Regions from separate parts of the Shimia isoporae genome, predicted to be linked through region 1. Evidence: riboswitches for the same ligand, from Rfam matches in the RefSeq annotation. Region 1 holds a riboswitch; the other holds the start of a gene.

Region 1 (15,448 bases):
CGCGCGGTTGATGAAGTGAATCGCGCGGTGATGTGCACGGCCATAAGCCATGCTTTCAAGGATTCTGTCCGGATCTGCAGTGAAGCCCCTATAGGCAAAATACATTGCCTCGATCCCCTGCCTAAGCTGCTCATCAGTCAGATAGAGCAGGCTGTCGCTCCTGATGCCTTCGCCCATATGGCCTCCGGAATTCACAAATTGCCTCTTGGTTCGTCACAATACGTCAGCTTTGTTGACACTCCAAGGCCAAACTGGTAGCGAATCGCAGGTTTTGCGCAACTTTATGTCCGAACCGGACGTAATTGACGCAACAAATGAAAATTTTAGACGTCGAAAGGAGCGACCATGGCTGGTGCATATGACGATCGTGACGGTGTCATCTGGATGGATGGCGAGTTTGTTGATTGGCGCGAGGCCAAGGTGCATGTGCTTTCTCATGCTCTGCACTACGCAAGCTCCGTCTTTGAAGGCGAGCGCGCCTACAACGGTAAGATTTTCAAAAGCCGCGAGCACAACGAACGCCTGTTCAAGAGCGCCGAGGCGCTTGACATGCCGATGCCCATATCGCTGGACGAACTGGAAGCGGCCAAACAGGAGACGTTGAAGAAATCCGGCTTGCAGGATGCCTATGTGCGCGTCGTTGTGTGGCGTGGGTCCGGCGAAGATATGGGTGTCGCATCCGCTGCCAACCCTGTCAGGGTCGCGATCGCGATCTGGCCTTGGGGCGCCTATTACGGGGACGCGAAAATGCAGGGTGCAAAGCTGGACATTGCCGAGTGGAAACGCCCGAGCCCGGAAACCATCCCGGTACATGCCAAGGCGGCCGGTCTGTATATGATCTGCACGATCTCCAAACATAAGGCAGAGGCAAAGGGCTGTTCGGACGCCCTTTTCATGGACTATCGGGGCTATGTCGCGGAAGCGACCGGAGCAAACATCTTCTTCGTGAAAGACGGAGAGGTGCACACGCCGACGCCGGATTGCTTTTTGAACGGTATCACCCGCCAAACCGTCATCGAGATGCTCAAGGAGCGCGGTGTCAACGTGATCGAGCGCCACATCATGCCTGAAGAGTTGGCGGATTTCGAACAGTGCTGGCTGACCGGCACCGCCGCAGAGGTGACCCCGGTTGGTCAGATCGGTGACTATACCTTTGAGGTTGGTGACCTCGCGCGCGAAATTTCGCAAGCTTACGAAGATCTCGTGCGACAGTGATTTTTTGAAAATGAGCGCGTCTTGGACGCGCGCAGTTTGAGACGGGGCCTTTCGGGGCCCCGTCGTGTTTCGGGTATTTGGACCCAGTCAGAAGCTTTCGCCCAAATAGGATTTCAGCGCTGCGGGGGGATCGTCGAGTAAGGCCGACGTTTCCTGTGGGGCATGGGCAACGCGATCCGCCACGAGAACGGTTTGCCCGGCGATCCGGCGGGCATCGGACGGATCGTGGCTGACCATCAGGAGCGTGGCGCTGGTTTCGGTCTGCAGTTCGGATACCAGGTCCAGCATTTCGGACTTGAGGGCCGGACCAAGGGCGGCGAAGGGCTCGTCGAGCAGTATCAGGGGACGGGATTGCACCAGCACACGGGCGAGGGCGACGCGGCTTTGTTGTCCTCCGGACAGTTGCGCGGGTTTCCGGGACTGCATGCTGTCGAGGCCGACGCGGGCGAGGGCGGCGGTGACAGTAGATTGTTCCTCCGAATTCAGGCGCAGGTTGGGACGCAGACCCAGACCGACGTTCTGTGCGACCGTCAGATGCGGAAACAGGTTGTTGTCCTGAAAGAGCATCGCGATTGGCCGCTCGCCCGGCGCTGTTCGGGTCAGGTCTGTGTCGTACCAGCGGATGGATCCCCGTGTCGGGCTCAGAAAGCCGGAAATTGCTGCAAGCAGCGTGGATTTGCCTGCGCCGGACGGGCCGATGACCGCTGTGCGGGTGCCGGATTTGATTGTGAAATCGGCTGTAAGGTGAAAACTGTCTTGGGTCAGCGTGAGGGCGTCAAGCGTCAGCATGGGCGCGGCCTCCTTTGTCAAAAAGCCAGAAGATGCCAAAAGACATGGCTAGTAAAAGCACGGCGGCACCTGAGGCAAGTTCCATCCGATATGCTCCCATGAGGCGGTACATTTGAAGCGGCAATGTTGCGGTTTGCGGGTCGGCGAAGAGCGCGATCACGCCGAGGTCTCCCATGGACATTGCTGCAGTGAGGCCGCAGGCAAACCCGAGGTTCGGGCGCAGGCGCGGGATCAGGACGAGGCGCAGCCAAGATAGGCCGGAGAGGTTTAGCGACATTGAAAGGCGGTGATAGCTGGCATGGGTGTCGCGCACCGTGGGCACCATGATGCGCAGAGTGAAAGGCATCGCCATGATGGCATTCACGGTCGCTGTAACCGGCAAGGCAAGGGCAAAGGGGTCGGCAATCGGGTTGATGATGACAAAGAGGCCGGTGCCGATGACCAGTGGGCTTGCGGCGATGCCCAAAAGACCAACAGCCTCGAGGCGGGCGTTTTGGGTGCCGGCGGCAATTGCGACGGGCAGAGAAAGCGCAAGCATCAGCACGGTAGAGGACAGCGCAATCAGAACCGAAGTCAAGGCCGCGGTCCATACGGAGGTTGGCAAATCGGCAAGCGCCGGCGCGCCCTTCAAGATAACGAGCGCGATTGGAAGAATGAGGAAGAGTGCGGCCAATGAGATGATTGCAGCGTCAAGGGCGCGTGGCCACGGGCCTTGCGCGTCCCAGCGCTGCACCGGACGGTCCAGCCCAGAACCAAATCCATCGCGGCTGGAGAGCTTGAGGGCCGCAAGGGCAGCCGCGCCGACAAGCGCAATCTGGACGCAGGACAGAAGAGCGGCTCGGCCAAGATCAAAATCGAAGCGGAAGGCCTGATAGATCGCGAGTTCAACGGTGGTCGCGCGGGGGCCGCCACCCAAGGTCAGCGCCACAGCAAAACTGCTGAGGCAAATGGCGAAGATGATGGCTGCTGCGCCCGGAAGGGTGCGCAGAAGCATCGGGGCTTCGAGTGTCCGAAAGACGTCTCTGCTGGCGAAGCCGAGCTGCGCAGCCAGTCGAAAGCGTTCTGAGGGGATGTCCTGCCAACCCTGCAGAATGAGGCGGGTGGCAAGAGGGAGGTTGAAGAACACATGGGCCAGCACGACGCCGTGCAAGCCGTAGATGGACACTTCGGTGAGGCCCAGCATCCTCAGGGTTTCATTGAGCAGGCCGCTTCGGCCAAAAACGGCGAGAAGGCCCATGACCGCGACAATGACTGGCAAAATGAAGGGCGCGCCGAGCAGCGAGATCAGGAAGCCTCTCCCCTTGAAGCGCCGCCTTGCGAGGGCGCGGGCGACAGGCACGGCCAGCATCACCGAGAACACGGCGGACAAGATCGCCTGAAAAACCGTGAATCGAATTGCGGCCCACTCAGCGGGTCCGAGACCGCGGCCCGACTCGGCGCGAAGCGCGACTGCAAGCAGGGTGCCAAGCACAATCGCGGCGACGCAGGCCGCCGCGATCCAGCCCGGAAGGGCGCGTTTTATTGCGACAGGGCCGCTTGCCATTCGGCCAGTGCTTCGTCGCGGATTGCGGGCACATCAGCCGGTGCGAGCAGTCGAGCTTGCTCCGGTGCGATGGGTGCTGCGAAGGCGTCGGGTACTCCCGCCGCCGGGGTCACAGCCGGATACATCCAGTTGGTGGTTGGAATGATCGACTGGAAGGCATCGCTGACCATGAAGGCAAGGAATTGATCCGCCAGGTCCGGCTGATCACTGTTGGCAAGTTTTCCTGCGACTTCGATCTGCATGTAGTGGCTGTCAAAGGCCGCCGCGGATTTGCTTTGATCCTCCTCTGCCACGATGTGATAGGCAGGAGAGGTGGTGTAGGACAGCACCATGTCCGCCTCACCTTCAAGGAAGAGACCGTAGGCCTCGGACCAGCCTTTGGTGACGGTCAGGATATTGTCCGAAAGCGCTTCCCACATTTTCGGGGCGTCGGCACCGTACTGTTCCTTGACCCAGAGAAGCAGACCCAACCCCGGCGTCGAACTGCGCGGATCTTGGATCACGATTTTCAGATCGGATGCGGCCAGTTCGTCGAAAGAAGCAGGAGCGGTGTCGAGTTTGGTGTTGTCATACACAAAGGCGAAATACCCCCAGTCAAACGGCAGGAAATTCGGATCGGTCCATGTGCCCGGCTCGCCAAACGGATTGGGGACGTCGACTGTGACTGTTTGACCGTGTTCGGCAAACAGGCCGCTTTCGGCGGCGGCGGCCGTTAAGTTTGTGTCCAGTCCGAGAACAACGTCGGCAACAGAACGTGCGCCTTCCAGTTTGACACGGGCAAGGAGCGCGGCGCCGTCGCCTGCGCCAACGAGATTGAGCTCGCATCCGCAGGTTTCTTCGAAAGCGGCTTTGACAGCAGGGCCCGGGCCCCAGTCAGAAACAAAACTGTCATAGGTGTAGACTGTGAGAACGGGTGTCTCGGCCACAGCAGCAGTGGCAGCAAACAGTCCCGCGGCAAAACTCAGATACTTCATGGCATCCTCCAAATTGCGACGGGCGGAGTGAGCGAGGACGTCATGTCGGCCTTCCCTCCGCCGGTCTTAACCGGTTCAGGTTCAACGGGTTCGCATTCGTGCATCTCAGCCTGCGTTTGCAGACACCCCGAGGTGGGCGCGACCGTAGTGGCGACCGACAGCTTTCGCAAGCTGGATTCCGAGGGTAGGGAGGACTTGGCCACAGCACAGGGGCTTTTGTTCTTCGAGCCTTTCCCAAGCGGCGTAATCCGTTTATTGCTGCGCGGCAGAACGGTTTGAAAGGTCGTGCAATGTCGATGAACAGCTTTGGACATATGTTTCGGGTCACCACCTGGGGTGAGAGCCATGGGCCCGCGCTGGGCGCGACCGTTGACGGCTGCCCGCCCGGTGTGCCGGTGGACGAGGCGATGTTGCAGCATTGGCTGGACAAACGCCGCCCCGGTCAGAACAAGAACACCACCCAGCGCAATGAACCGGACGCGGTGAAAATCCTGTCCGGCGTGTTTGACGGCAAAACCACCGGTACCTCTATTCAGCTGATGATCGAGAACACGGATCAGCGCAGCCGGGATTATGGCGAGATCAGCCAGACATTTAGGCCCGGTCATGCCGACCTGACGTATCACCTGAAATACGGCAATCGTGACTATCGCGGAGGTGGGCGTAGCTCTGCGCGCGAAACCGCGGCGCGGGTTGCGGCTGGTGGCATTGCCCGCGAAGCGATAAAGGCCCTTGTGCCCGGACTAGAAATAAAAGGGTACATGACTCAAATGGGGTCGCTGGAAATTGATCGGGGCGCCTTTGACTGGGACGCGATCGAACAGAATGATTTCTGGATCCCGCAGGGCGCTCAGGTGGCGCAAGAATGGGAAGATTACCTACAGGCTTTGCGCAAGGAACATGACAGCGTCGGTGCGATCATCGAAGTTGTGGCGCGTGGCGTGCCAGCAGGCATCGGCGCGCCGATTTATGCCAAGTTAGACACTGATCTGGCGGCGGCGATGATGTCCATCAACGCTGTTAAGGGGGTCGAAGTTGGTGAAGGCATGGCCGCCGCGGCTCTGAAGGGGTCGGAAAACGCTGACGAGATTTACCTGGGCGCTGACGGTCAGCCGGAGTTCAGTTCCAATCACGCAGGCGGTATCCTGGGGGGCATTTCAACAGGACAGGATGTGGTTGTGCGATTTGCTGTAAAGCCGACAAGCTCGATTCTGACTCCGCGCAAGTCCATCCGGATCGATGGGTCGCCGACAGAGGTAATTACCAAGGGGCGTCACGACCCATGTGTGGGGATTCGTGCTGTGCCGGTCGGCGAAGCGATGATGGCTTGTGTGATCCTTGATCATTTGCTGCTACATCGTGGGCAGGTCGGAGAGAACCAAGGCCAAATCGGCTGATGGAAGCGTTGCGCGCGGCGTTGCGGAAGGCTGTCTCAGAGCAGATGGAAACTGATGCGGCGCACGATCTGGCGCATTTGGACCGGGTTTGGTCAAACTGTCAGGATATCGCCGAGGGTGAACATGCGCCTGATTTGCGCATATTGTTGGGCGCGGCCTATCTGCACGATCTGGTGAACTTGCCGAAAGACGATCCGCATCGGAACCAGGCGTCTCGACGGGCCGCGGAGCAGGCGGGTCCTATCCTGACAAATCTCGGATTTGCGGATCCGGAGGTCGCCGGAGCGCAACACGCGATCGCGACACATAGCTTTTCGGCAGGATTGGAGCCTGAAACGCTGGAGGCCCGTATCTTAAGAGACGCAGATCGGCTTGACGCTATTGGTGCGATTGGCATTGGGCGAACCTTTGCTGTCGCGGGATCATTGAAGCTGGCGCTTTATGATCCGCAGGATCCTTTCGCGGTTTACCGGAGTCTGGACGATCGCGCATGGGCTCTGGATCATTGGCCGATGAAACTGTTTCGTCTGCCCGAAGGAATGACCACCAAGACCGGACGCGCAATTGCAACCAATCGGGTCGCTGAAATGCGTGTGTTCGCGGAAAATCTGGCTTCAGAGATTGGAACCTCCTTGCCAGACAGTTGGCGCTAGACCTGCCAACGAACGGGGACTTGTAGCGGCCCGCGGAAGGCCCAACCGCCAAATGGCGCGTCGCCGGCCAGTTCCAGTCCTTTGAAGTGTTCGAATATCATGGGCAGGGCAACCTCGGCGATCAGACATTTGGATGCCCATGCACCCGCACAAAAGTGAGGCCCAGCGCCAAAGCTTATGGCTTTGCTCACGTCCTGAAAAATGTCAAAGGCGTCAGGGTTGGCAAAACACTCGGAGTCGCGGTTGCCGCTGGAAAACATCAGGAAAACGCGATCTTCGGGTTGGAACGCTACACCGTTGGCATTGTGACTTTTCGCGACCCGACGCGGGGACATTCCAATAGGAGACATCCAACGGGCATATTCCTCGAAGGCGGCGAGCCATGTCGCGCCGCCGTTTCTGATGGCCGCCAGTTGGTCGTCATGGGTCAGTAGCGCCCAAACTGCACCAGCGATTGCGTCGCGGGGTTCATTTTGGCCGCCGGAAATGGCGAGTTTGACGTTGGCGCTGATCTGATGGTCGGTGAGTCCCGCCTGCATCATGACAGAAAGCAGAGAATGGTCCGGCGCGTTGATCAATGCCGCTTTGCGGGCCGAGATATGGGCGTCTATCGAAGCAGTGCAGTCATGGCAGCGCGCTTCGACTTGCGGGTCGCCTGCGTAGTTGGCACAGCCGTCGATCATTCCCTGGGAAACGCGGTCCATCTCTTGCCAAGTCATATTTGTCAGCCCTGTCATCGCCTTGAGTGCTTCACCGGAAATCGGGCGGGCAATGTCGGCGACGACATCTGCGGTACCTCGAGGATGAAGGCGGCTCAGAATATCGGAGGTCGCGGCTTCAAACTTTGATTTCCAGACATTTTGCACTGTCTTGGGTGATACGGTCGGAAAGATGGCGCGGCGTTCGGCTTGGTGTGCAGCGCCGTCTTTGCGCATCATGTTCTGACCCATCAGAACAGTCATCAATCCGTTGGGCTGGTCGGAGGAAAAGACGTCGATTTTCTTTTCGTTCTCGAAAATGTCGTTGCGCCGTGTGATTAGCGTGGCGCCCAGTTGCGGGACGAAGGCAATCGGCGCCGTTGCACGCATTTTGGCTAGATCCGGATAGGGATCGGACCAAAAAGCCTTGGGGTCGATCTCGAAAACGGGTGCGTTGGACATGAGTGGCGAAGGCGTTGCTGTTGCGGTCTTCTCAGCTTAGCCCTGCAAACAGCTTTGCATAGTCTTCGCGCAGCGCTTTCTTCTGGACTTTGCCCATGGTGTTGCGCGGCAGTTCGGGAAGAAAAATCACTTCTTTGGGTTGTTTGAATTTTGCCAACCTGTCTGCGAGCGGGTCGGTAACATCGGCTTTGGTCAAAGACGGGTCAGCGCGTACGACAACGGCCACGACAGCTTCTCCGAAGTCATGGTGCGGAACGCCGATAACGGCGCTTTCCTTTACTCCTGCAAGGTCATCAATCAGACCTTCGACTTCTTTCGGGTAGACATTGAAGCCCCCCGAAATCACCAGATCTTTGGAGCGACCAACGATGGTGATGTAGCCGTCTGCATCTTCGCGCGCCATGTCGCCCGTGATGAACCAGCCGTCTGGAAGAAGTTCTTCGGCCGTTTTTTCCGGCATCTGCCAGTATCCTTTGAAGACATTTGGACCGCGCACTTCGAGCACACCGATGTCGCCTTGTTCAACCTCCACTCCGTCCTGCCTGATGCGTGTCTCAACACCTGGAAGCGGGAAGCCGACGGTGCCAGCGCGCCGCTCCCCTTCATAAGGGTTTGAGGTGTTCATATTGGTTTCGCTCATGCCATAGCGTTCCAGAATGCGATGTCCTGTGCGTTCTTCCCATGCCTCATGCGTGTCGACCAGCAATGGCGCGGACCCGGACACAAACAGACGCATGTTGGACGCCAGTTCCCGACTGAGTCTCGGATCGTCGAGCAGGCGGGTGTAAAAGGTGGGCACTCCCATGAGGGATGTCGCATTTGGCATCGCTTCGATGATGGCGTCGGTGTCGAATTTCGGCAGAAACACTACAGCTGCGCCCGCGAGAAGTGCGACATTCGTGGCAACAAACAGGCCGTGGGTGTGAAAAATCGGCAAGGCATGGATCAGGACGTCGTCCGGCGAAAACCGCCAGCAATCACGAAGCACCATCGAATTGGACGCGAGATTGCCGTGACTCAGCATAGCACCCTTTGAGCGACCGGTTGTGCCTGAGGTGTACAAAATCGCGGCGAGGTCGTCGGCATTGCGTGCGACTGGCGTAAAGCTGGCGTGAACTTTGGCGGCTTCGGTCAGTGAGCCGACACCTGCGGCGTCGAGCGTCAGGACCGATGCGTTGCCGGCAATGCTGCGGGTTTCGTTTTCGCGGGTAGGATCACAAATCACAACGCGCGGTTCAGCATCGCCTAGGAAAAAGGCGATTTCGGGCGTCGTGTAAGCTGTGTTGAGAGGAAGAAACACGCCTCCTGCCATTACCGTGCCGAGGTAAAGCTGGATCGCTTCAATGGTTTTCTCCACCTGCACAGCCACCCGATCACCGGGCGTGACACCCAGTGCGACCAAGGCGGCCGCAATCTTTTCCGCGCCTGCAAACAGATCACCAAAAGTGACATCGAGCCTATCCGGCAGGCTGGCGAAAACGTCATCTTCACGACCCAGAGACGCGGTACGCAGGGCATTTAGCAGATGGTTTGTGTCGTACATGAGGCCTCCGGAACTGGTCGCTGGACTGTTTCGGTTTGTCCTTAAAAGATCAATAGCGGCGGGTTGTTATTCTGCGCGTCGGGTTGCACAGTCGCGGCAATCACGAGAGGCAGGTGGAGATGAACCCGGTTCGCGGTATCGCGCTCAAGGTCACGGCGATTGCGCTGTTTTCAGTTATGGCAGCCTTGATCAAAGCAACGGCAGACAGTGTCCCGCCAGGCCAGGCGGTGTTCTTTCGGTCTTTCTTTGCGATGATCGTGATTTTGGTCTGGCTAGCGCAACGCGGCGAGTTGCAATCGGGTCTCAAGGCGCAAAACAAGATGGGCCATGTCTGGCGCGGGTTGATTGGCACGTCGGCGATGGCGATGAACTTCGCCGCGCTTGGTATGTTGCCTTTGCCGGAAGTCACAGCGATTGGATTTACCGCGCCCCTTTTGACTGTCATTTTCGCGGCAATGTTCCTTGGAGAAGAGGTTCGTGCATTTCGTTTGACGGCGGTCGGTGTGGGGCTTGTTGGGGTGGTCATTGTCCTTTGGCCGCGGTTGACGATTTTCGAGGACTCTCCTGAAGCAACAGTGGCTACGCTGGGCGTCATGCTGGTTTTGGGTTCGGCCGTGTTTCGCGCATTGGCTCAAATCCACATTCGCCAGTTGGTGCAGACGGATCAGACATCGGCAATCGTGTTTTATTTCTCTCTTACGGCGACCTGCCTGTCGCTGCTGACATTGCCGTTTGGCTGGGTCGTGCCGGGACTGGACGTGATCGCAATGCTGGTGACAGCCGGGCTGATTGGTGGGGTAGCGCAGATCATGCTCACGTCTTGCTACAGGTTTGCGCCGGCCAGTGTCGTGGCCCCGTTCGATTATGCATCGATGCTATTTGCACTTTTGATTGGTTATGTCTGGTTTGACGAGATCCCGACAGCGGCCATGCTGGTGGGCGCGTCGATCGTGATCCTCGCGGGGGTCATGATTATCTGGCGGGAACGCCAACTTGGTCTCAAGCGTGGCAAGGCACGACCAAACGTGACACCACAGGGTTAAGACAAAAAGAGACCGGCCGCCCCGAGGGAGACGGCCGGAATCCGTAAGCGGAAAGTGAGCTTACATATTGTTTTTCTTATACTCTTCCATGAGCTTTTTGGCCTCGTCGATCCGTGCCTGACCGTCGATTCCCCGCTTCTCCATATCGGCAATCCAGCTGGCGTAGATCGGATCTACGACGGTTGCCCATTCTGCCGCGTCTGCCTCGGACACTGTGAATATGTTGTTGCCACGATCCGCGGCCAGTTTGCGGGCCGGCGCGTCGTAGTCTTGCATGGTGCCTCCGGCGAAGACCGAGAAATCGAGGCCGGATTGGCTATCCATGACCGACTGCAAATCTGCCGGCAGGCTGTCCCACTTGGCTTTGTTCATCGCGAGTACAAATGTCAGCGTGTAAAGCGCAGTGCCTTCGAACTCCGTGTGGTTTTCCACCAGCTCCGGCACTTTGAGGGCTGCGGTGACTTCCCATGGAATTGTGGTGCCGTCGATTACGCCCTTGGACAGAGCCTCTGGCACGGCCGGCACTGGCATACCGACAGGTGAGGCGCCGGTTGCTTTGAGAAGCTCGTTCACAAGACGGGATCCGCCGCGGATTTTCATACCCTGAAGGTCGGCAGGCTTGGCGACGGGTTTGTTTGTGTGGAACATGCCCGGACCGTGGACCCATGCGCCAAAGATTTTGAGGTCCTTGAACTCGGTGTCGGCCATGTGGGATTCGAACATCTTCCAGTAGGCGTAGGACCCCGCGCGGGCGTCCTCGACCATGAAGGGAAGTTCAAAAACTTCGGTCGACGGGAACCTGCCCGGCGTGTAGCCGACCACAGTCCAAACCAGATCGACCACGCCGTCTTTGGCCTGATCCATCAGGGCGGGCGGTGCACCACCCAGAGACATTGCGCCGTAGCGTTCGATTTTGATGCGGCCTTCGGAGGCCTCTTCAACGCTGTCGGCCCAGGGGTCGAGAATATGTTTCGGTACATTTGCCTGTGGTGGCAGGAACTGGTGCAGTCGTAGAGTGACTTCTTGCGCTGCGGCAGCGCCCGCGGTCATCGCCAGCGCAGCGACGCCCCCGATAAGGTTCAAAATGGTTCTTCGTGTCGTCATGTGGTCCTCCCTTTACACAGACAGACGAGGGCGGGGCGTGAACGCCGGGTGGCCCTCCGGATGCAAACCTGAAAATCGTGAAATGCTATTTTTTGCATGTAACCCCAAATTGCAGCTGACTGGCAACTGTTCAGGGCAGCGTTGGACAGAATGTCTCTGTCCGTTCGGACAGCGAGTGCAATTCTGGTCTGTTTGTCCCTCCGCATTGGCAAGGTCGCGAATTCATGGTTCCCTCCCTTGTCAAACCAGCAAAATGTAACAATCAAGGTCAAAACGCCATTTGCGTCGGGGAGAGCGCGGGCGGACAGACACAGGGACGGGGAAAACCGGCACAGAATGAACGAGATTGTCGAAGGGTTGCTCAAGGCGGGGCAACTCATCCTCACTTTAGATGCCGATCTGATCGAGATCTCGTTGCGGTCGCTGCGAGTGACGCTGACAGCTGTGCTGATTTCCTCGCTGATCGGGCTGCCTCTGGGATGCTGGCTTGCGGTGCGGCGGTTCCGGTTCCGTCGGTTTGTGATCGCCACACTCAACGCGCTTATGGGACTGCCTCCTGTGGTGGTCGGGCTGATCGTCTATATCCTGTTGAGCCGGTCGGGACCGTTTGGTGTCTTTGGCTTGTTGTTTACGCCAACGGCGATGATCATCGCGCAGGTGATTATTCTCACGCCACTGATAGCGTCGATTTCACATCAGGCGATCCGTGACCTCTGGGCTGAGTACCATGACCTTCTGATTTCGCTGAACACATCGCGATGGCAACGGATCTGTACTTTGCTCTGGGACGGGCGCAGGGCGCTGCTGACGGCCTCTCTGGCCGGCTTCGGACGCGGGATCGGCGAGGTGGGAGCCATCATGATCGTGGGCGGCAATATCGACCATGCAACGCGTGTGCTGACAACGGCGATTTCGCTGGAGACTGGCAAGGGCAATTTTGCTCTGGCGCTTGCGCTGGGCTTTGTCCTGATTGGACTGGCCGTGGCGGTGAACCTGATCATTCACAGCCTGTCGCGGACAGAAAGGAGTGGCCGATGGTGAAAACGCCTATCCTTCCGCTTCGTGTAAGTGAGGCTGTGGTGCGACGCCGGGGCAAAGTACTTGTCGGACCGATTTCCGCAGAATTAGAGACGGACGGACTGACGATTGTCATGGGACCCAACGGTGCAGGCAAGACAACGCTGCTTCGGCTCTTTCATGGAATGGAGCGCATTTCGAAAGGCACGTTGAAGTGGCAGGTACCGCAACCCGAGGCGCGTGCAGAGCAGGCCTTTGTGTTCCAGACACCAATTCTGATGCGGCGCACGACACTGGACAATGTGGCCTACCCCCTGATCGTGCACGGTGTCGGTCGGGAAGCGGCTCGGTCTAAGGCGGCAGATTGGCTGGAACGCGTCGGTCTGAGTGACAGCGGCAGTAAACCCGCACATGTCCTGTCTGGCGGCGAGCGCCAAAAAATGGCCCTCGCACGGGCCCTGATCCGCGACCCGCAGATTGTTTTTCTGGACGAGCCCTGTGCCAATCTGGACGGGCGCGCAACGCGCGAGTTCGAAGAGCTGCTGCTTGCCACTCGTGAAGAAGGCACGCGGGTTGTCATGGCCACACACGACCTTGGTCAGGCGAGACGGCTGGCAGATGATGTCTGGTTTGTGCACCATGGCCTTATCCACGAAGCGGCGCCTGCCGCGACATTTTTTGAAAACCCGAAAACTCCGGAAGCGCGCGCATTCATTGAAGGAGATATTGTCGAATGACATTAAGAGCAGTCGTGATGGCCGCAACTTTGGTTGTGTCCGGTGGAACGGCGACGGCGGACACCATGAAAATGGCCGTGACCACATCTTTTCACAACTCTGGTCTTGCAGATGTTCTATTGCCCGAAATCAAGGCCGATCTTGGTTTGGATGTGCAGCTATTGGTGGTCGGCACGGGGCAAGCGATCCGGCTTGGTGAGGCCGGTGACGTTGATGCGATTCTGGTGCATTCTCAAAAGGCCGAAGAAGCTTTTGTACGAGGCGGCTATGGAACCCATCGAACCGAAATCATGTACAATGATTTTGTGCTGATCGGCCCGTCCGATGATCCAGCCGCAGTGGCCGCTGCCGAAACCGCTCCTGATGCGTTGGCAGCTGTTGCTGACTCGGAAACGGCGTTTGTCAGCCGCGGAGACGACAGCGGAACGCACAAGAAAGAGTTGTCGCTTTGGGACGCCACTGGCGTTCGGGATCGGAGCTCTGGTTGGTATCACGAAGTAGGCGCAGGCATGGGGGCGGCTCTCAATACCGCGTCCGGTATGAATGCCTACATCATGTCGGACCGAGCGAGTTGGTTGAAGTTTGGCAACAAGGGTGATCTGGCGCTGCTGTTCGCCGGCGATCCGGAGCTGTTCAACCAGTATGCCTATTTGCCTGTGAGCGCAGAGAAGCACGGGCATGTTGCGGCCGAGCTGGCGACGAAGCTTGAGACCTGGCTGGTGAGTGATCGCTCAAAAGAGCTGATCAACGGGTATCAGTTAAACGGGGAACAGCTTTTTACGTTTAACGCGGAATAGGATGTTTAGGCTGAGTTAGAGACTGAACTGGCGGTCGTCATTCATCCGGAACAGAGTGAATGGCAAACTGTTCCAGTTCGGCCTCGGCCGGCTTTATCGAACGAAATTGCTCTTTCACTCCTGTGTCAGTCAGCTCTCTGCTGACGGTCAAAAGCGTGTTGGGGTCATGTTCGTCACACAATTCCATCATGTGGCGCAGTTCGTCTTTTGCGACCGGCAAGGCAGCCTCGAGTGAAGGCGCTCCATATAAAGCAACAAAGTGCTGCGCCAAGGCCTGTTCCAAGGTGTCCAGTTCTGCTTGTTCAATCGAGGTGACAGCCACGAAAGTGACGCGTCCAAAAGTTTCGATACCGAGCCAGCCGTTTGCGAAGGCCTGACGAGATTTTCCCGTCAGGTCGCCTTCACCCCAGTTCGAAAATTCGAAACCTCCGCTGATCGCCCATTCACCGGTGCGAGCCGGATTAAAGAAGATGCGTTGGTCGCTTTCGTCGAAATGAATGGCGCGTGCGAGATGCATCAGGCGGCTCCTTGCAAAAGGGTTGAGAGAGGGATCAGCCGGGTTTCATTGCCGTCGCGTAGTAACATGCCAAAGTGTTCGTCAACTCCGACAAATACGCCTTCATAGTGCGTGTCGCCGATGGAAAAGGAGACGTCCTCCCCGACGTTCTTGGCGAGACCCCTCCATTCGTCATGAAGCGGTTTGAGACCGGAATCTTCCATGCGGTTGATCCATACAAGCGTATGACGAACCCACGCGGACAGAAGGTCTTCGGAGGCGATATCAACACAACCTTCTTCGAACAGACACGTCTGGTCTGGTGCATTTCCGGGTGTGTTAGGGTCTATTGGCAGCAGCGGAAGCTCCAACCCGACGACCATCCAATCAGGATCTTCTCCGGAGTCATGCGTTGATGCCGCGACCTGTATCCGACCGCAGGAAGCTCCGTTCACATACAATCCACCGTTCCAGTCCAGATGCACCCCGACTTCGGGCGGTGCCAGCGCACCAAGAGCGTTTTGAAAGCCTATCGCACAACAAACGAGAACAGGCATCGCCTGTTCCAGCCCTACTTCGGGAGCGAATACAATGGCCGCGCGAAGTTGATCCGCGGCCATGTTGTAAACCACGAGCCCGGCGTCGCATCCGACTGTTGCCTGAAGCTGAGCCTTGGCAAAGGGGTCGGTCATGCCTGTAAGTTCCATCCCCTCAAACAGGGGAGGGAATTGTGGTGTCGACGTCATGCGTTTCCGCTTTCGATCAGAGAACGTGCGAGGGATCGGAAGGCCTGCGCCTGCGGTGCGTCAGGCTTGCTGACGACAATTGGTGCGCCCCCGTCGGCGGCAATGCGGATATCCATGGCAAGTGGGATCTCGGCAAGCAGGGGGACGCCAAGTTTCTCAGCCTCCGCTGCGACACCGCCGTGACCAAAGACATGTTCTTCATGGCCGCAATTTGAGCAGATGTGCGTGCCCATG
Region 2 (15,448 bases), on a different contig from region 1:
CCCAGGTCGAGGCCAGCTTGATCAAGATACGGTCTTTACCGATACCACGCTCTGCGTAGTCCGCCACAATTGCCTGGGCACGTTTTACAGATGCGCCGGTATCAAACGACAGACATGCATCCACCTCAGTAGACACTCGACCCGGAACCAGCGACGTGAGGCGCGCACCAACCGCAACAGTCAACGCATCTGCCACCTGCTCCGCAGTCCAGCCCGCCGCGCGACCTTTTTCGATTTCGGCAGCCACCAGCTCTTCCGAGCCGGCGTCTTTAAGCGCGGCCAGAACCAACGACGGGTTGGTGGTGCAATCCACCGGCTGATATTTCTTGACCGCCTCGACCTCGCCGGTATCGGCGACAACCACGGTCATCTCTCTCAACTGATCCAAAACGCTTGCCACGTTTGTTCTCCTTTTCCCGTCGCGCCGTTGGCGCAACTCAATCATATGATGGGGTCATCGCCTTGTAGTCCGCTTTGCCCCTTACAAACAACACCCAAAGGCCACGAAGTGGTATCGCCGTACGGGAACAGCTTCACAAAAGAAAAGGCCGCGCTCATGGCGCGGCCTTTCTTGAAATATTACGCGGCGATTCAAACGAGTTTCTGCAGCATGTCTTTCTCATATGCCGCAAGATCATCGAACTTGCCCGCTTGTACCTGATTGGCCCAATCTGGGTTCGCGATCAGCGCCCTCCCTACGGCTACCATATCGAATTCGTCCTTTTCAAAACGCTCGATCAGGTTATCAAGGCTCGCCGGCTCTGCCTCATTGAACTCGACAAAACCGTCTTCCGGCAGAAAATCCTGATTGAGCCCAACGCTACCCACCGTGATTGTCGGCTTGCCGGTCAATTTCCGCGCCCAGCCCGCAAGATTCAAATCGCTGCCTTCAAATTCCGGCTCCCAGAAACGACGTGTGGAGCAATGGAAAATATCGACACCCGCTTCGGCAAGTGGCTTGAGAAATCCCTCCAACTCCTCCGGCGTCTCGCACAAACGTGCAGAGTAGTCCTGTTGTTTCCATTGTGAAAAACGGAAGATGATTGGGAAGTCTTCGCCGACCGCGGCCCGAACAGCTTTCACCAATTCCAGCGCAAATCTCGAACGCCCTGCCAGATCGCCGCCGTACTCGTCCTCACGCACGTTGGTGCCATCCCAGAAGAACTGGTCAATCAAATACCCATGGGCGCCGTGCAGCTCGATCGCATCAAAACCGATCTTTTTGGCATCTGCTGCCGCTTTGGCAAATGCAGCGATGACTTCGTCAATGTCCGCTTGCTCCATCGCGTGTCCGGTCACCTTGCCCGGTTTCGCCATACCGCTTGGGCTGTGACCTGGCTCTGCGCCGCCAGGCTCAACGCCCGGACGACGAACGCCACCCACGTGCCAGAGCTGAGGCGCGATTTTTCCGCCCGCTTCATGCACCGCGTCCACAACTTTCTTCCACCCGGCCAAAGAGTCATCACCCGAAAACGCGGGTACATTCGGATACGCAATGGCCGCCTTGTGACCGACAAATGTGCCTTCAGTGATAATCAGCCCGACACCACCCTCAGCTCGCGCTTTGTAATAGGCGATGTTTTTGGAGTTTGGCACGTTGCCCGGAGAATACATCCGGGTCATTGGCGCCATCGCCACACGATTCTTGACCTGTAGCTTTCCCAGATCAACCGGGGTGAACAGAATTTCCTGACGGCTCATTTTGTCTCTTCCTTGTCTCCGCGGGCAACGCGACTGTGCACGATCGCCCTTATTTGCCTCACACTTGACCACCGTTGGGCACCAGCGCAATCGCTTCCCCCCGATTCAACTGATTTCTGACCCGACGTCGCAAGTGTTTGACAGAGGGTTAACACCTTGTTACGCGGCACATGAACCGTTGGGGTGCCTCAATCCGAGGCTGAGAGGTGTTCACGCATCAACCCATCGAACCTGATCCGGGCAATACCGGCGGAGGGAACGGTCAAGATGCGCACCCCGTGTGTTTTCTGAGAACTGACGTCTTCCCCGTTGTCGTTGCCCATCTGAAAGGAGCAACGCATGACGTCTATCGCGCTGACCATCGCAGGATCCGACAGCGGGGGCGGAGCCGGAATACAGGCAGATATCAAAGCGATGTCTGCGCTTGGCGTCTTTGGTGCCAGTGTCATTACCGCAGTGACCGCACAAAACACCCAAGCCGTCACCGCTGTTCACGGCGTACCGCTGGACATGGTGAGAGCGCAGATCGATGCCGTGCTCTCGGACCTTGATGTCAGCGCAATCAAGATCGGAATGCTGGCAACGCCACAGATCATCGACACCGTTGGGATGGCTATCAAAGACTACGCAGGCCCAGTCGTACTTGATCCCGTCATGATTGCAAAGTCGGGTGATGCCTTGCTGGCCACAGAGGCTGTTGACACCCTGCGCAGTGTTTTACTGCCCCGAGCAACTCTGGTGACGCCCAACTTGCCGGAAGCGGGCGTTCTTCTGGGTCGCCCCTCGGCCGAGAATACCGAAACGATGACGTCTCAGGGTCAAGCCCTGTGCAAGCTGGGGGCACAATCTGTCCTGATGAAAGGCGGACATGCCAAAGGCGACCTGTGCCATGACATTTTGCTTGAGAACGGGACAGTCTCCGCGGAGTTCACCGCGCCGCGTCAAGACACGCGAAACACACATGGAACAGGTTGTACTTTGTCTTCGTCCATTGCGGCGGGCCTTGCGAAGGGACTTTTAATGCAGGAAGCCGTCGCCGAAGCACACACCTACCTTCAAGGGGCCATCGCCGCCGCCGACGCACTGACTGTCGGTAGTGGCCACGGTCCTGTCCACCACTTCCATCAGGTTTGGGCCACGTGACCGAATTTTCCGTCATAGGAGCGGGCGTCGCGGGTCTTGCGGTTGCGACAGAACTGGTCGCGCGCGGTTGCAAAGTGCAGGTGTACGACCCCGCTGGGCCGCCGGGCCCGCATGGCTGCTCATGGTGGGCCGGTGGTATGTTGGCTCCATGGTGTGAATACGAAAACGCCGAGGAAGCGGTTCTTCGTCTAGGACAAGAAGCTATCGAGTGGTGGGCTTCAAAAACCCGCGTGTCACGTCAGGGCACTCTGGTTGTTGCCAGCCGGCGCGACCTTCCGGATCTGCGCCGCTTTGCTCGTCGCACCGAAGGGTTTGTGGAAGTCGGTCTGCAAATCATGGATCTTGAGCCCGATTTACACGCATTCTCGCAAGGACTGTTCTTTGATCAGGAGGCGCATCTCGATCCAAGACTCGCGCTGCAAGACCTGTATATTTCTCTTCTCTCCAAAGGTGTCATTTTCCATCGGACGCAAGCGCCCAAGCGCTTGGAAAACGCGATTGATTGCCGTGGTCTTTCGGCTCGAGACGCACTGCCGGACCTGAGAGGGGTCAAGGGAGAAATGTTGGTAGTGCGCGCGCCCGACGTGACCCTGAATCGCCCGGTACGTCTTTTGCACCCCCGCATCCCCATCTACGTCGTACCGCGGGGTGCCGACACTTTCATGCTCGGCGCGACCATGATCGAAAGCGAAGACAGCAACCGGATCACCGCCCGCTCAATGCTTGAATTGCTGAGTGCAGCCTATGCGCTCAATCCGGCTTTCGGAGAAGCAGAAGTGCTCGAGATTGGCGTCGATCTGCGACCTGCGTTTCCCGACAACCTGCCCCGTATCCGCAGGCATGAATCAACCATCTATGCCAACGGACTTTTTCGCCACGGTTACTTGCTCGCTCCCGCTTTGGCGCGAGGCGTCGCCGACTTGGCGCTCGACAATCAATCCTCGGAGATGGTGGATGAAGATTTTGCTTAACGGCACGCCCCGTGAAACCACGGCAAAAACACTGGATGTCTTACTCGCTGAGTGCGGATACTCCGGGCGCGTGGCCACAGCTATTAATGAGGACTTCGTGCCAGCTGCCGCGCGCTGCAAAACGGATCTCCATGATGGCGACCGTATCGAAGTCGTCGCGCCGATGCAGGGAGGCTGAATATGCGCTCTTTCTACGGCACCGATCTTACCAACCCTCTCATGTTGGGCACAGCCCAATATCCCAGTCCGGCGATCTTGAAAGAGGCGTTTGCCGCATCAGGCGCCGCTGTCGCAACTGTCTCGCTCCGGCGCGAAGGCGCGGGAGGAACAGGGCAAGCGTTTTGGCAAATGATTCAGGCCCTCGGCGTTCAAATTCTACCAAATACCGCTGGATGTCATACCGTCAAAGAGGCCGTGACAACAGCCCGGATGGCGCGCGAGGTATTTGGCACCAACTGGATCAAGCTTGAGCTCATAGGTCACACCGACAGCCTGCAACCGGATGTTTTCCAACTCGTGGAGACCGCTCGCATCCTCGCTGACGACGGCTTCCAGGTGTTTCCATACACGACAGAAGATCTCATTGTCGGCGAACGCCTGCTTAAAGCTGGCTGCGAAGTTCTCATGCCATGGGGAGCGCCCATCGGCTCTGGTCGCGGCCTCTCCAACAAATACGCCCTGCGTGCAATGCGCGCAGAATTTCCTGACGTCCCACTCGTGGTCGATGCAGGTATTGGCCTGCCGAGCCACGCGGCACAGGCGATGGAACTCGGATACGATGCTGTTTTGCTCAACACTGCCGTTGCGCGAGCAGGCGACCCGGTCGCGATGGCCCGCGCAATGATGGCAGCAATCGAGGCTGGGCAACTCGCACATCAGGCCGACCCGATAGAGGCCCGAGACATGGCCGAGCCCTCCACACCCGTCATTGGAAAGGCTTTCCTATCATGACCTTACACCGTTTCTACCCCATCTTTGACCATAGCCGCTGGCTTACGCGCGTGCTTCCTCTGGGCGTGAAACTGGTGCAGCTGCGGATCAAAGATCAGCCGGATAGCATCGTGGCAGAGCAAATTGCCCTATCCCAAGACCTCTGCCGACAACACGGTGCCACTCTGGTGATTAACGATTATTGGCAGGCAGCCATCGACGCAGGATGCGAGTGGGTTCATCTGGGACAAGAAGATCTTGAAGAAGCCGATCTCTCCGCCATCCGCAGGGCCGGATTGAAACTCGGGGTGTCCACACATGATGACGCGGAACTGGACCGCGCACTCGCCGTTGCGCCGGACTATATCGCGCTTGGCCCCGTGTATCCGACCATCCTCAAAAAAATGAAATGGCATGAGCAAGGGCTTCCGCGACTGACTGAATGGAAAGCCCGCGTCGGGAAAATCCCACTTGTGGGCATCGGGGGCATGTCCGTCGAACGGGCTGAGGGTGTATTTGCCGCCGGTGCCGACATCATTTCTGTCGTTACCGATATCACTCTGAACGCTGACCCGGAGAGGCGCGTCGAACAATGGATTGACGCCACACGATGAACCGCTACGCCAGACAGACGATCCTTCCCGAAGTCGGCGAGACAGGGCAGGCAAAACTTTCGGCTGCCAAAATTCTGGTCGTCGGGGCCGGAGGACTGGCTGCACCAGTTCTGCCTCTACTTGCTACAGCCGGAATTGGTCAGATAACGATCATCGACGGTGACTTCATCGATCTATCCAACCTCCATCGCCAGACGCTGTTTGGCGAGCGTGATTGCGGTCGACTCAAGGCGGAAACTGCGGCCGCGCGCCTCATGGAACGCAACAGTGGAATAACGGTGCATGCACTGAGCACGCGACTAACTCCCGACAACGCTCTCGGATTATTGGCCGAGGTCGATCTCGTCCTTGACTGTGCCGACAATTACGCAGTCAGTTATCTGCTTAGCGATCTCTGCCTGGAAGCCCAAATCCCCCTGATAAGTGCGTCCGTTCTGGCATTTGGTGGCTACGTTGGAGGATTTTGCGCCAAAGCCCCTTCGCTGCGGGCAGTTTTCCCCGAGGCTCCGGAAAGCGCTGCGAATTGCGCGACCGCAGGCGTTCTTGGACCCGTTGTCGGCGTGATCGGCGCAATGCAGGCGCAGATGGCACTAAACACTATTCTTCAGCTGGAACCCTCGCCTTTGGGGCATCTCTTTCAGCTGGACGCACGCACAATGCGCGCCAGCAGTTTTCGGTTTGATGATGCGTCAGAACCGGCCACTGCGTTTCGGTTCGTTTCAGCCGCCGCACTGACGGCGACAGACACCATAATCGACCTGCGATCTGTCGAGGAAGCGCCAAAACCTGCGCACCCCAAGGCCCTCCGAATTCTACCGCAGGACCTTGCTAAGAACCTGACACCCAAAAATCAGCGTCTCGCGCTCTGCTGCCAAACCGGTCTGCGCGCCTGGCGCACAGCCGAAAACATTCAATCTATTTGGCCTGACGAGATCGTGCTCGTCGCGGCCTCAGCATCATGACGAACAGGAAGGAAACCTCATGAAATATCTCATCACGGCCTTGGCGATGCTGGCCGCCGCGCCCGCGGCTGCAGCAGACAAAATGACCGTTCTGCTGGACTGGTTCATCAATCCCGACCACGGGCCGATCATCATTGCGCAGGAAAACGGCTACTTTGCCGACCAGGGTCTCGAAGTTGAGATTGTACCGCCAGCCGACCCCTCCGCGCCGCCGCGTCTTGTCGCCGCCGGCCAGGCCGATCTCGCTGTTTCCTACCAGCCACAACTGCACTTGCAGATCCATGAGGGCCTGCCGCTCAAGCGCGTTGGCACTCTCGTCGCCACACCTCTCAACTGTCTTCTCGTTCTCGAAGACGGCCCGATCAAATCTCCGGCTGATCTAAGGAACAAGAAAATCGGCTTTTCCGTCGCCGGCGTAGAAGAGGCAGTCTTGGACGCTGTTCTCGGCAATCACGGCGTCAGCACCGACGACATCGAGATGATCAATGTCAATTTCTCGCTTTCTCCGTCGCTGATGTCCGGCCAGGTAGACGCCGTTATCGGCGCCTTCCGCAACTTTGAACTCAACCAGATGGACATCGAAGGCGTTGCTGGCCGCTGCTTTTACATAGAAGAAGAAGGTGTGCCGTCTTACGACGAGTTGATTTATGTGGCCAACCCGGACCGCATGGACACCGATAAGGTGGAACGCTTTCTTGCGGCGACAGAAAAAGCGACCCAATACATCGTCAACAACCCCCAAAAAAGCTGGGAAATATTTGCAGCCACCTCGACCGAACTGCAAGACGAACTGAACGCACGTGCATGGGTCGATACACTGCCCCGCTTCGCCTTGCGACCGGCAGGCTTTGACGCGGGGCGCTATGCACGTTTTGAACAGTTCCTGCTCGACAGCGGCATGATCAACAGCCTGAACCCGGTTGACGAAATCACCATCGACGTGACTGCCAAATGAGCGATACCTACGGCCGCGCCTTCTCGCTGATGCGCGAGAAGGCACCAGAAGCATGGCGGGACTACACCCGTCATGCCTTTGTCGAAAGCATGAAAGACGGCTCACTGCCAAAAGAGGCCTTTCTACACTATCTGCGCCAAGACTATGTGTTCCTCATCCATTTCTCCCGCGCATGGGCGTTGGCAATTGTTAAGTCAGAAACCCACGAAGAAATGCTTGGCGCCGTCGGCACCGTCAACGCACTCGTGGCGGAAGAAATGCAGTTGCACGTCGGTGTTTGCGAAGACGCTGGCATCTCGCAAGATCAACTTTTTTCAACCAATGAACGCGCCGAAAACCTCGCTTACACCCGCTTTGTCCTCGAAGCCGGATACAGCGGAGATTTGCTTGATCTGCTGGCTGCACTTGCGCCTTGCGTCATGGGATATGGTGAAATCGGCTTGCGTTTGGCGGCGGAAAAGACATCCGAAGAATATGGTGATTGGATCGCGACATATTCCAGCGATGGCTACCAGGACAGCTGCAAGGCCGTAGGCAAGCTGCTCGAAGAGGCGCTGATCCGGCGGTTGGGTGTTTCCTATGAAACCTCCCCACGATGGCGCCGGCTTTGCGACACCTTCCGTCAAGCCACCGAGCTTGAGGTCGGTTTCTGGCAAATGGGCCTTACACCTTGAACAAGGCACCAGCAGTCAAGATCGAGGGCGGCGCAACGCTTCAGAACGCGCCGCTCTTCGCTCCCCTTTCCCTGACTTTGAATGCCGGGGAATGGACATGCCTGCTTGGTGGATCCGGCGTCGGCAAATCCACATTGCTCAGACTGATGTGCGACCTGCCCACCGCGGCAGACTTCAAAGGCCAGATCAGTGCCTCTGACAATTTTCTTGTCGCACCTCGAGTCGCTTACATGGCGCAAAGTGACCTTTTGCTACCTTGGGCGACTGTTGCGCAAAACACTTTGTTGGGTACCCGTTTGCGTGGCGGAACGCCGGACACCGACCGTTTGGAACGGATACTCGAGCGCGTCGGTTTGGCCAAACACGCTGACAAAAAACCTTCGGAGCTGTCCGGTGGCCAACGCCAACGTGTGGCTCTTGCCCGCACCTTGATGGAAGACAAACCAGTGATCCTGCTGGACGAGCCCTTCTCCGCACTCGACGCTCAGACCCGCGCCGCGATGCAGGATCTCGCGGTTGAAACCCTTTCCGGCAAAACCGTCCTGATGGTGACGCACGATCCTACCGAAGCTTCCCGACTCGGACATAAAATTGTTGTCATGACACCTGCTGGTCTCTCGTTTTTCGCCCCCCCAGAAGCGCCCGTCCCACGGCCTATTGATGACCAAGAGACACTCACGTGTCAGGCCGCACTGCTGCGCCATCTCCGGGAGGATCTTTCGTGAAAGCTCTACCGGCATTCGCCGCAATCATCTTTGCAGTTACCCTCTGGCAAGCAATTGTCTCCCTCACCGGCCTGCCAAAGTTCATTCTTCCCGGTCCGGTGCAAGTTGCAGAAACGTGGTGGCAAAACCGCTTAGTGATCGCAGAACACACCTTGGTAACTGCAATGGAGGTGATGATCGGCCTCGCGATTGGCACAGCGCTTGGCATTGTCACCGCAATCCAGCTCGCCACATCCCGCGCGGCGCGGGTTTTGGTGCAGCCCCTTCTTGTCTTTACTCAAGCGCTGCCTGTTTTTGCCCTCGCACCAATCCTGACACTTTGGCTTGGCTTCGGCCTTTGGTCCAAAGTCGCCATGGCCGTATTGATCATCTACTTCCCTGTAACATCTGCCTTCTTCGACGGCCTCATGCGAACGCCACAAGGTTACTTGGATCTTGCCACAACCATGCAAGCCAACCCGCGGCGCGTCCTCTTGCACATCCGAATTCCGGCCGCCTTGCCGTCGCTGGCATCCGGAATTCGCCTCGCTGCCGTTTACGCGCCAATTGGCGCCGTGATCGGTGAGTGGGTCGGTGCTTCGAAGGGGCTCGGATATCTGATGCTACTGGCCAACGGCCGCGCAAAGACCGACTTGATGTTCGCGGCTATGCTGACGCTCGGACTTTTTTCGGTGCTGCTACATCTCGCGATCCGATTTGCCACACGCAACCTTGGCAAGCACGACTCCCAATAGAAAACCCGCCAAAGACCCGATTTCAGGGTCAAATTGTGCATTTCCGGCGATTCATCCGCCTCAAAAGGCGAAAGTTTCTTGGACTTGAGCGCCGATTGAAATAGGAGAGGCAAAAATTTAACAGCCAGACTACGGCAGATGCAGCCCAGAACGGGCGCGGCGCAACCGGAAGGCCAAAATGCAAACTTCGATCCCACTCACCTCTCGTCCCCAAAACACACTCTTCGGCCAAGGCGACATTTTTGTCTTGTTCGGTGAACTGTTCGGTCGTGGCTATGCCACCGGTTTGATTGACTCCGCCAAGGCGGCGGGCATGGAGGTGATTGGCATCACCGTCGGCAGACGGCAGGATGATGGGTCCCTGCGTGCCCTGACTGATGAAGAACTTGCAGAAGCCGAAACCAACCTCGGCGGTCGTATCATTAACATTCCGCTCATGGCTGGCTTTGACATGGATGCACCGGAGGGCGGCGCAACTCCGACTGACATGCTCAAGGACATGACCCTCGAGAACTGGCAGGACTACAAACTCGATTGGGCCGCCGTGGACAACTGCCGCAACATTGGCACGACACGCTTCAAAACCGCGCTGGATCAGGTTCTGGCAGAACTGCAGGGAATGATACCGGCTGGCCGCAACGTGTTTGTTGCGCACACAATGGCCGGAGGCATACCGCGCGCCAAGGCATTCATGGCCATTGCCAACCGCATTTACAAAGGCCGCGGTGCTCGACACCTGTCCAGCCAAGCGCTTCTGGACAGTGATCTGGGTAAACTCATTCTTCAGAACTTTGACGAGGTAACCGCCAACAGTTTTGGTCATCTGCTTGACCAATCTGCGGATTTGCGGACCCATGTCGAGGCTGGAGGCGGGCAAATCCGCTACACCGCATATGGCTATCATGGCACGCGTATTCTAATTGGCGGCAATTACCGTTGGCAGACCTACACCAGCTACACTCAGGGCTACGCAAAAATGCGCCTCGAAGGTTTTGCGCAGTCGGCATGGGACAAGGGGATCAAGGCCACAGTGTTCAACTGCCCGGAAATCCGGACCAATTCCTCTGACGTTTTTGCGGGCATCGAGCTGTCTTTGGTTCCGCTTCTTGAAGCCTTCCGGAAAGAAGGCGGCGGCGCGTGGGCCGATGCTGTTTGGCAGGAATGTCAGGCACTTCTAAAGGACGATGTGACGCTTGAGTCCATCCTTCAAACGGTTGGTGAGTACCAGCAATCCGACGCGATGCAGCCTTTCTATAACTTCGCAGAATGGCCAATGGCGAATTCTGCGGATCAGGTCGAGATGACCGTGGGTACATCGCAAGACATCGTGGCACTGCACAACGACCGCAAGGCGCTCGTCAGCGACGTTCTGAGCCATCATGTTGTGAACGCCACCGGCCAGTTGATCTTTGGCTCCGCCAGCCAGCCGGAAGGCCCGGTGCTTTGGCTGGACCACGATCTGGTCGCACAGCAACTGATCGCAACCAACTGACCACATCGGTTCTGACAAAAAAAAGGCCCGCTGAAAATTAGCGGGCCTTTTTTGTATGACCTGAACTTCAGGTGTGGGCAGTCAACGGATCTGGATCCGAAGACCGTTTTAGCAAACCACGTAGGCGCATAATCAGCACGTAGAGTGGCGCTGTGAAAACGGCCCCGATCAGAACGGCAGTCACCATACCGCCGAAGACCGCTTGACCAAGCGCCGCGAGCGCACCTGCGCCAGCACCGCCTGCGAGCACGAGAGGCGTGGCTCCCAGCACAACGGCCAAAGCCGTCATCAAAAGAGGCCGGAAACGCTGCTGCGCCGCTGTCTTGGCTGCGAGAACCAAGTCTTCTCCCGCATCCACACGCTTCTTGGCAACATCCACAATCAGGATCGCATTGCGTGCTGCCATGCCGATCATCAGCACCAGACCAATCTGTGTGTAAAGGCTAATGTCGCCACCAGCGGCCCACGTGTGCAGGAAGGTGCCCAGCAACGCGGTTGGAACAACCAGCAGGATTGCGAGAGGAGCAGCCCAGCTTTCGTATTGTGCCGCCATAATGAGGAAGGCAAAGAGCATTGCGAGCGCAAAGGCAATTCCTGCTGTGGAGCCGGCCTCAGTCTCTTGGTAAGTCTGTCCGGTCCACTCGAAGCTGAAGCCGTTTCCAAGTGCCGTCGAAGCAATCCGTTCCATCGCTTCGATCGCGTCACCAGATGAAAACCCTTCCGCAGGCTCGCCACTGATCACAACAGACCCATAAAGGTTGTAACTGGTCAATGTTTGCGGCCCTGTCACATCCTTCAGGTCAACAAGGGAAGAAATTGGCACCACCTCTCCGGTTTGGGCACGCACATAGGTGTTGCGCAGGTCCCCATCATCGTTGCGATACTCGGCGTCCGCCTGCACCATGACAGGCACACGTTTTCCGAACATCGTTATGTCGTTGACAAAGTAGCCACCCAGTTGCGCCTGCATGGTCGTGAACACGTCATCCACACGCACACCCGCCATTTTGGATTTAACACGGTCAAGATCCACGAACTTTTGCGGGACTTCCGCACGGAATGTGCTGAACCCATAGGCCAACTCCGGCGCCGCATTGATTTCTGCCAATACCACATCTAAAGCCTCCGCCATTTGAACAGGTGAACGACCTTGCGTGTCCTGCAGGACAAATTCGAACCCTGCCGAGTTGCCCATGCCAGGTATGGTCGGACTCTCGAAAGGCAGAACCAGCGCTTCATCGAAGGTCTCCAGTACAGCAGCCGTCTCGATGAATATTTCGCGCTGGCTTGCTTCCCTTTGGTCCCAGTGCTCCAACGCAACGATCATGATGCCTGCCGAAGGAACGGTTGCGCCCTCGAGCAAGGAGCCACCAGCCAGAGTGATCACGTCACGGACACCGTCTATCGCCCGTACCTCCGCAGCCATTGCATCGACAACCTCTGATGTCCGACCGACCGCCGCGGCGTCAGGTAGCTGGACTTCAACAAAGAACGACCCTTGATCTTCCGACGGCACGAAGCCGGTGGGCATGTTTGTCGCCAGCCCGTAAACCCCGCCGATGAGGCCTGCGTAGAGCACCAAGGCAAGCGGCAGTCTACGGGACAGGCAATCGGACAAGTTGACGTAACCCCTGGTGATCCAGTTCAGCATGTCGTTGAACTTGCGCAGAAAAAGTGGCGGCTGTTTGTGCTCCGCATCCAGAAGCAGCACACACAGCGCTGGCACCAAGGTCACGGCCACGATAGTGGAAATCAGAACCGCCATAGACAAAACAACGCCGAACTGAGCATAGATGATTCCCACCATGCCCGGCATCAGGGACACCGGCCCAAAGACCGCTAGAAGGACGGCGGCTCCCGCAATCAAGGGGCTACCAACGTTCTGCATCGCCTCAAGGGTTGCTGTGCGCACGTCTACCGCCTTCTCTGCCAAGACACGCTCCACGTCCTCCAACACGATGATGGCTGCATCGACCACAACACCGATCGCCAAAATCATGGCCAACAGGCTGATAAGATTGATCGAATATCCCAAAGCCAACATAACTCCGAAGGTCCCGACCAAGGACGGCGGAATTGTCGCCAACGGGATCAATGTCGCACGAAGGTTTTGCAAAAAGACATAGGTGACGGCGGTGACAAGAGCGACCGCAATAAAGAGCGTGATGATGACTTCGTGTATGCTCACCTCGACAAAGGTGGTGGCGTCATACGGCACGTCATATTGCAATCCTGCTGGGAAACTCTGAGAAACAGTCGCCATTGCATGGCGAACACCCTCGGCCACATCCAGAGCATTTGCCCCCGGTTGCTGATAGATCGCCAGCACAGCCGCGGCCTGCCCGTTCACCTTACCGACAGAGCCCGCGAACTCGGCGCCAAGCTCGAACCGCGCCACATCTGACAACATAAGGATTTTACCGTTGGGCTCAGCGCGCAGAACAATTTCAGAGAACTCGTCCGCATTGGCCATTCGGCCCTTTGTCTGAAGCGTATAGGTAAAGTCTTGGTCGGGCGACGGCGCCGCACCGATTGAGCCTGCCGCTGCAACAAAGTTCTGTTCACTCACTGCCGCAATCACGTCTTGTGCCACAACATCGTTGGCATGCATCGCAATCGGATCAAGCCAAATACGCGCGGCATAATCCTGAATGTTCATAATTTCTGCCTTGCCGACACCTGGTACGCGCAGCAGAGCATCGACCACATTGAGGCTCGCGTAATTCGCCAGAAACAGTTCTTCGTGATCGGCTTCAGATGTCACAGTCACAACTTGCAGAATTGTCGGGCTTTCCTTCTCAACGGAAATCCCCTGTCGCCGAACGTCTTCTGGCAGTTTTGGCAAAGCCTTGTTGACCCGGTTCTGTGTCAGGGTCTGGGCTTTGTCAGGGTCTGCACCAACCTTAAAGGTCACCACCAGCTGATAACTTCCATCATTTGACGCTGTTGATTTCATGTAAATCATGTCCTCAACGCCGTTGATTTCGCGCTCCAGAACAACGCCAACGGTGTCCTGCATTGTTGTCGCGTTAGCCCCTGGAAAAGTTGCCGTAACCACCACGTTTGGGGGTACGATGTCAGGGTACTGAGAAACCGGCATGATCGCCGCTGCCAACAACCCCGCGACAGTTACCACAATGGAAATGACGGCCGAGAACCGGGGGTGATCTGTGAAAAACTTGTACATAATCCCTATTCCTCAATGGGGTCGACCTGAGAGCCGGCGCCGATACGTTGCAAATTGCTTGTTGCGATAATTTCACCGGGGGTGAGGCCAGAGCGGACCAGCCACCAGCCATCGACCTGAGGTCCAAACTCAGCGTAACGCGGCTCCACAATGCCGTCCGTTGTTACGACCATCACGTATTGGCCTTGCTGGTCAGTTTGCACAGACTGCGCAGGCACAGCGAGGTGTTCCGCGCCGGCTTCCACAACTTGCACAACGCCAGCCTGACCATGCCAAAGCGTCTTGTCAGGATTATCAAAGATCACCTGAACTCCGACCGTGCCGGTCTTGGCGTCTATTTCGTTGGTCGAGGCCACTACCTCGCCTGGGAGGCCGTAGAGGGAGCCATCCGCCAACGTGAGGCTGACTTCGAACTCCACACCTTGCTCGGCCTGTTGCGTAAGTTGACGGTCAAGTTTTTCGTCGATGTGCACCCAGGCCCGCATCTGATCAATGACATTGAGCGTTCCCAACACAGTGCCCGGTGTTACCAGATCACCAATCGCGTTTCCGGCGCTTGCGACCACCCCGTTGTGTTGTGCTTTGACCACAGCACGAGACAGATCAAGCTCGGCCCGATCAAGCGTCGCTCTTGCGACGGCAGCATTGGCTTCGGCTTTGGCCAAATCAGCGCGGTATTGGTCGAGATCATGCTGGGCAATCCGTCCGGATTCCCCTAGGGTTTCTGCGCGTGCCGCACCAAGGCGCGCGAATTCCAAATCGGCTTCAGCAAGGGCCAAGGCCGCACTGGCCGCGTTTCTTGCGACCTCATAATCGATCGTGTCAATCTCGAAAAGCACGTCACCGGTCTTGGCAAATGTACCGGAATGCGCACGTTTGTTCAGGTGCCCTTGGACGCGCGCGATCATCTTGATGTGCTCATAAGCCCGCAGCTTGGTCGGGAACGTCAGAACAGGCGCTACGTCTTCGATCGCAACAGTATGTGTTTTGACGGGGATGCCCTCCGCGCTCGCGGACCCCAGGAAAACAGCCAAACATGACATCGTACCGGCAACCGTCGCCAGCACTTTGCGGTGTGCTCTGGGGGAAGTAGGGATATGAAAATTCATGGCGTTTCTCTTTTTGTGACAATGTGTTGGAGAAACCGAGGCCTTAGGCCTCGGCGCATAGCGCGTTCCGGAAATCAGTTTCCGAAGAAGTAGTTGATCGAGAATTTGATTTGTCCGTCCCAATCGCCCAAGGCATCGCGATAAACGGCATAGGCGCCGATGGAAGCATCAACGGCGCCACCGTTGCCCTGCACCATCGTTTTGCCGATCGAGACCCCTACCGGGACATTCCAACCGTTGGTCGCTGCCGG

What was found. A riboswitch is a leader RNA that binds a small molecule or an ion and turns the genes downstream of it on or off. The one in region 1 is predicted to bind thiamine pyrophosphate.
Region 2: linked by a shared signal. The riboswitch ahead of thiD (bifunctional hydroxymethylpyrimidine kinase/phosphomethylpyrimidine kinase) and the one ahead of thiB (thiamine ABC transporter substrate binding subunit) in region 1 are both predicted to bind thiamine pyrophosphate.

The regions. Positions count from the first base shown of each region.
Region 1 covers NZ_SMGR01000002.1:530,770-546,217, reverse strand. The annotation lists gene BXY66_RS14120 (MarR family winged helix-turn-helix transcriptional regulator) at 1-177, opposite strand, end outside; gene BXY66_RS14115 (branched-chain amino acid aminotransferase) at 346-1,215, shown strand; gene thiQ (thiamine ABC transporter ATP-binding protein) at 1,303-2,004, opposite strand; gene BXY66_RS14105 (thiamine/thiamine pyrophosphate ABC transporter permease ThiP) at 1,991-3,547, opposite strand; gene thiB (thiamine ABC transporter substrate binding subunit) at 3,523-4,521, opposite strand; TPP riboswitch at 4,557-4,661, opposite strand; gene aroC (chorismate synthase) at 4,812-5,918, shown strand; gene BXY66_RS14090 (HD domain-containing protein) at 5,918-6,571, shown strand; gene BXY66_RS14085 (cytochrome P450) at 6,568-7,731, opposite strand; gene BXY66_RS14080 (malonate--CoA ligase) at 7,763-9,274, opposite strand; gene BXY66_RS14075 (DMT family transporter) at 9,394-10,317, shown strand; gene BXY66_RS14070 (TRAP transporter substrate-binding protein) at 10,378-11,421, opposite strand; gene BXY66_RS14065 (ABC transporter permease) at 11,758-12,462, shown strand; gene BXY66_RS14060 (ATP-binding cassette domain-containing protein) at 12,456-13,175, shown strand; gene BXY66_RS14055 (ABC transporter substrate-binding protein) at 13,172-13,972, shown strand; gene BXY66_RS14050 (DUF6505 family protein) at 14,010-14,489, opposite strand; gene BXY66_RS14045 (biotin/lipoate--protein ligase family protein) at 14,489-15,214, opposite strand; gene BXY66_RS14040 (Mrp/NBP35 family ATP-binding protein) at 15,211-15,448, opposite strand, start outside.
Region 2 covers NZ_SMGR01000003.1:48,917-64,364, forward strand. The annotation lists gene tal (transaldolase) at 1-400, opposite strand, end outside; gene BXY66_RS14560 (NADH:flavin oxidoreductase) at 592-1,701, opposite strand; TPP riboswitch at 1,871-1,976, shown strand; gene thiD (bifunctional hydroxymethylpyrimidine kinase/phosphomethylpyrimidine kinase) at 2,041-2,844, shown strand; gene BXY66_RS14570 (FAD-dependent oxidoreductase) at 2,841-3,815, shown strand; gene thiS (sulfur carrier protein ThiS) at 3,799-3,993, shown strand; gene BXY66_RS14580 (thiazole synthase) at 3,996-4,766, shown strand; gene BXY66_RS14585 (thiamine phosphate synthase) at 4,763-5,359, shown strand; gene BXY66_RS14590 (HesA/MoeB/ThiF family protein) at 5,356-6,321, shown strand; gene BXY66_RS14595 (ABC transporter substrate-binding protein) at 6,341-7,276, shown strand; gene BXY66_RS14600 (TenA family protein) at 7,273-7,950, shown strand; gene BXY66_RS14605 (ABC transporter ATP-binding protein) at 7,947-8,675, shown strand; gene BXY66_RS14610 (ABC transporter permease) at 8,672-9,409, shown strand; gene BXY66_RS14615 (enoyl ACP reductase FabMG family protein) at 9,588-10,901, shown strand; gene BXY66_RS14620 (efflux RND transporter permease subunit) at 10,969-14,088, opposite strand; gene BXY66_RS14625 (efflux RND transporter periplasmic adaptor subunit) at 14,094-15,197, opposite strand; gene BXY66_RS14630 (hypothetical protein) at 15,272-15,448, opposite strand, start outside.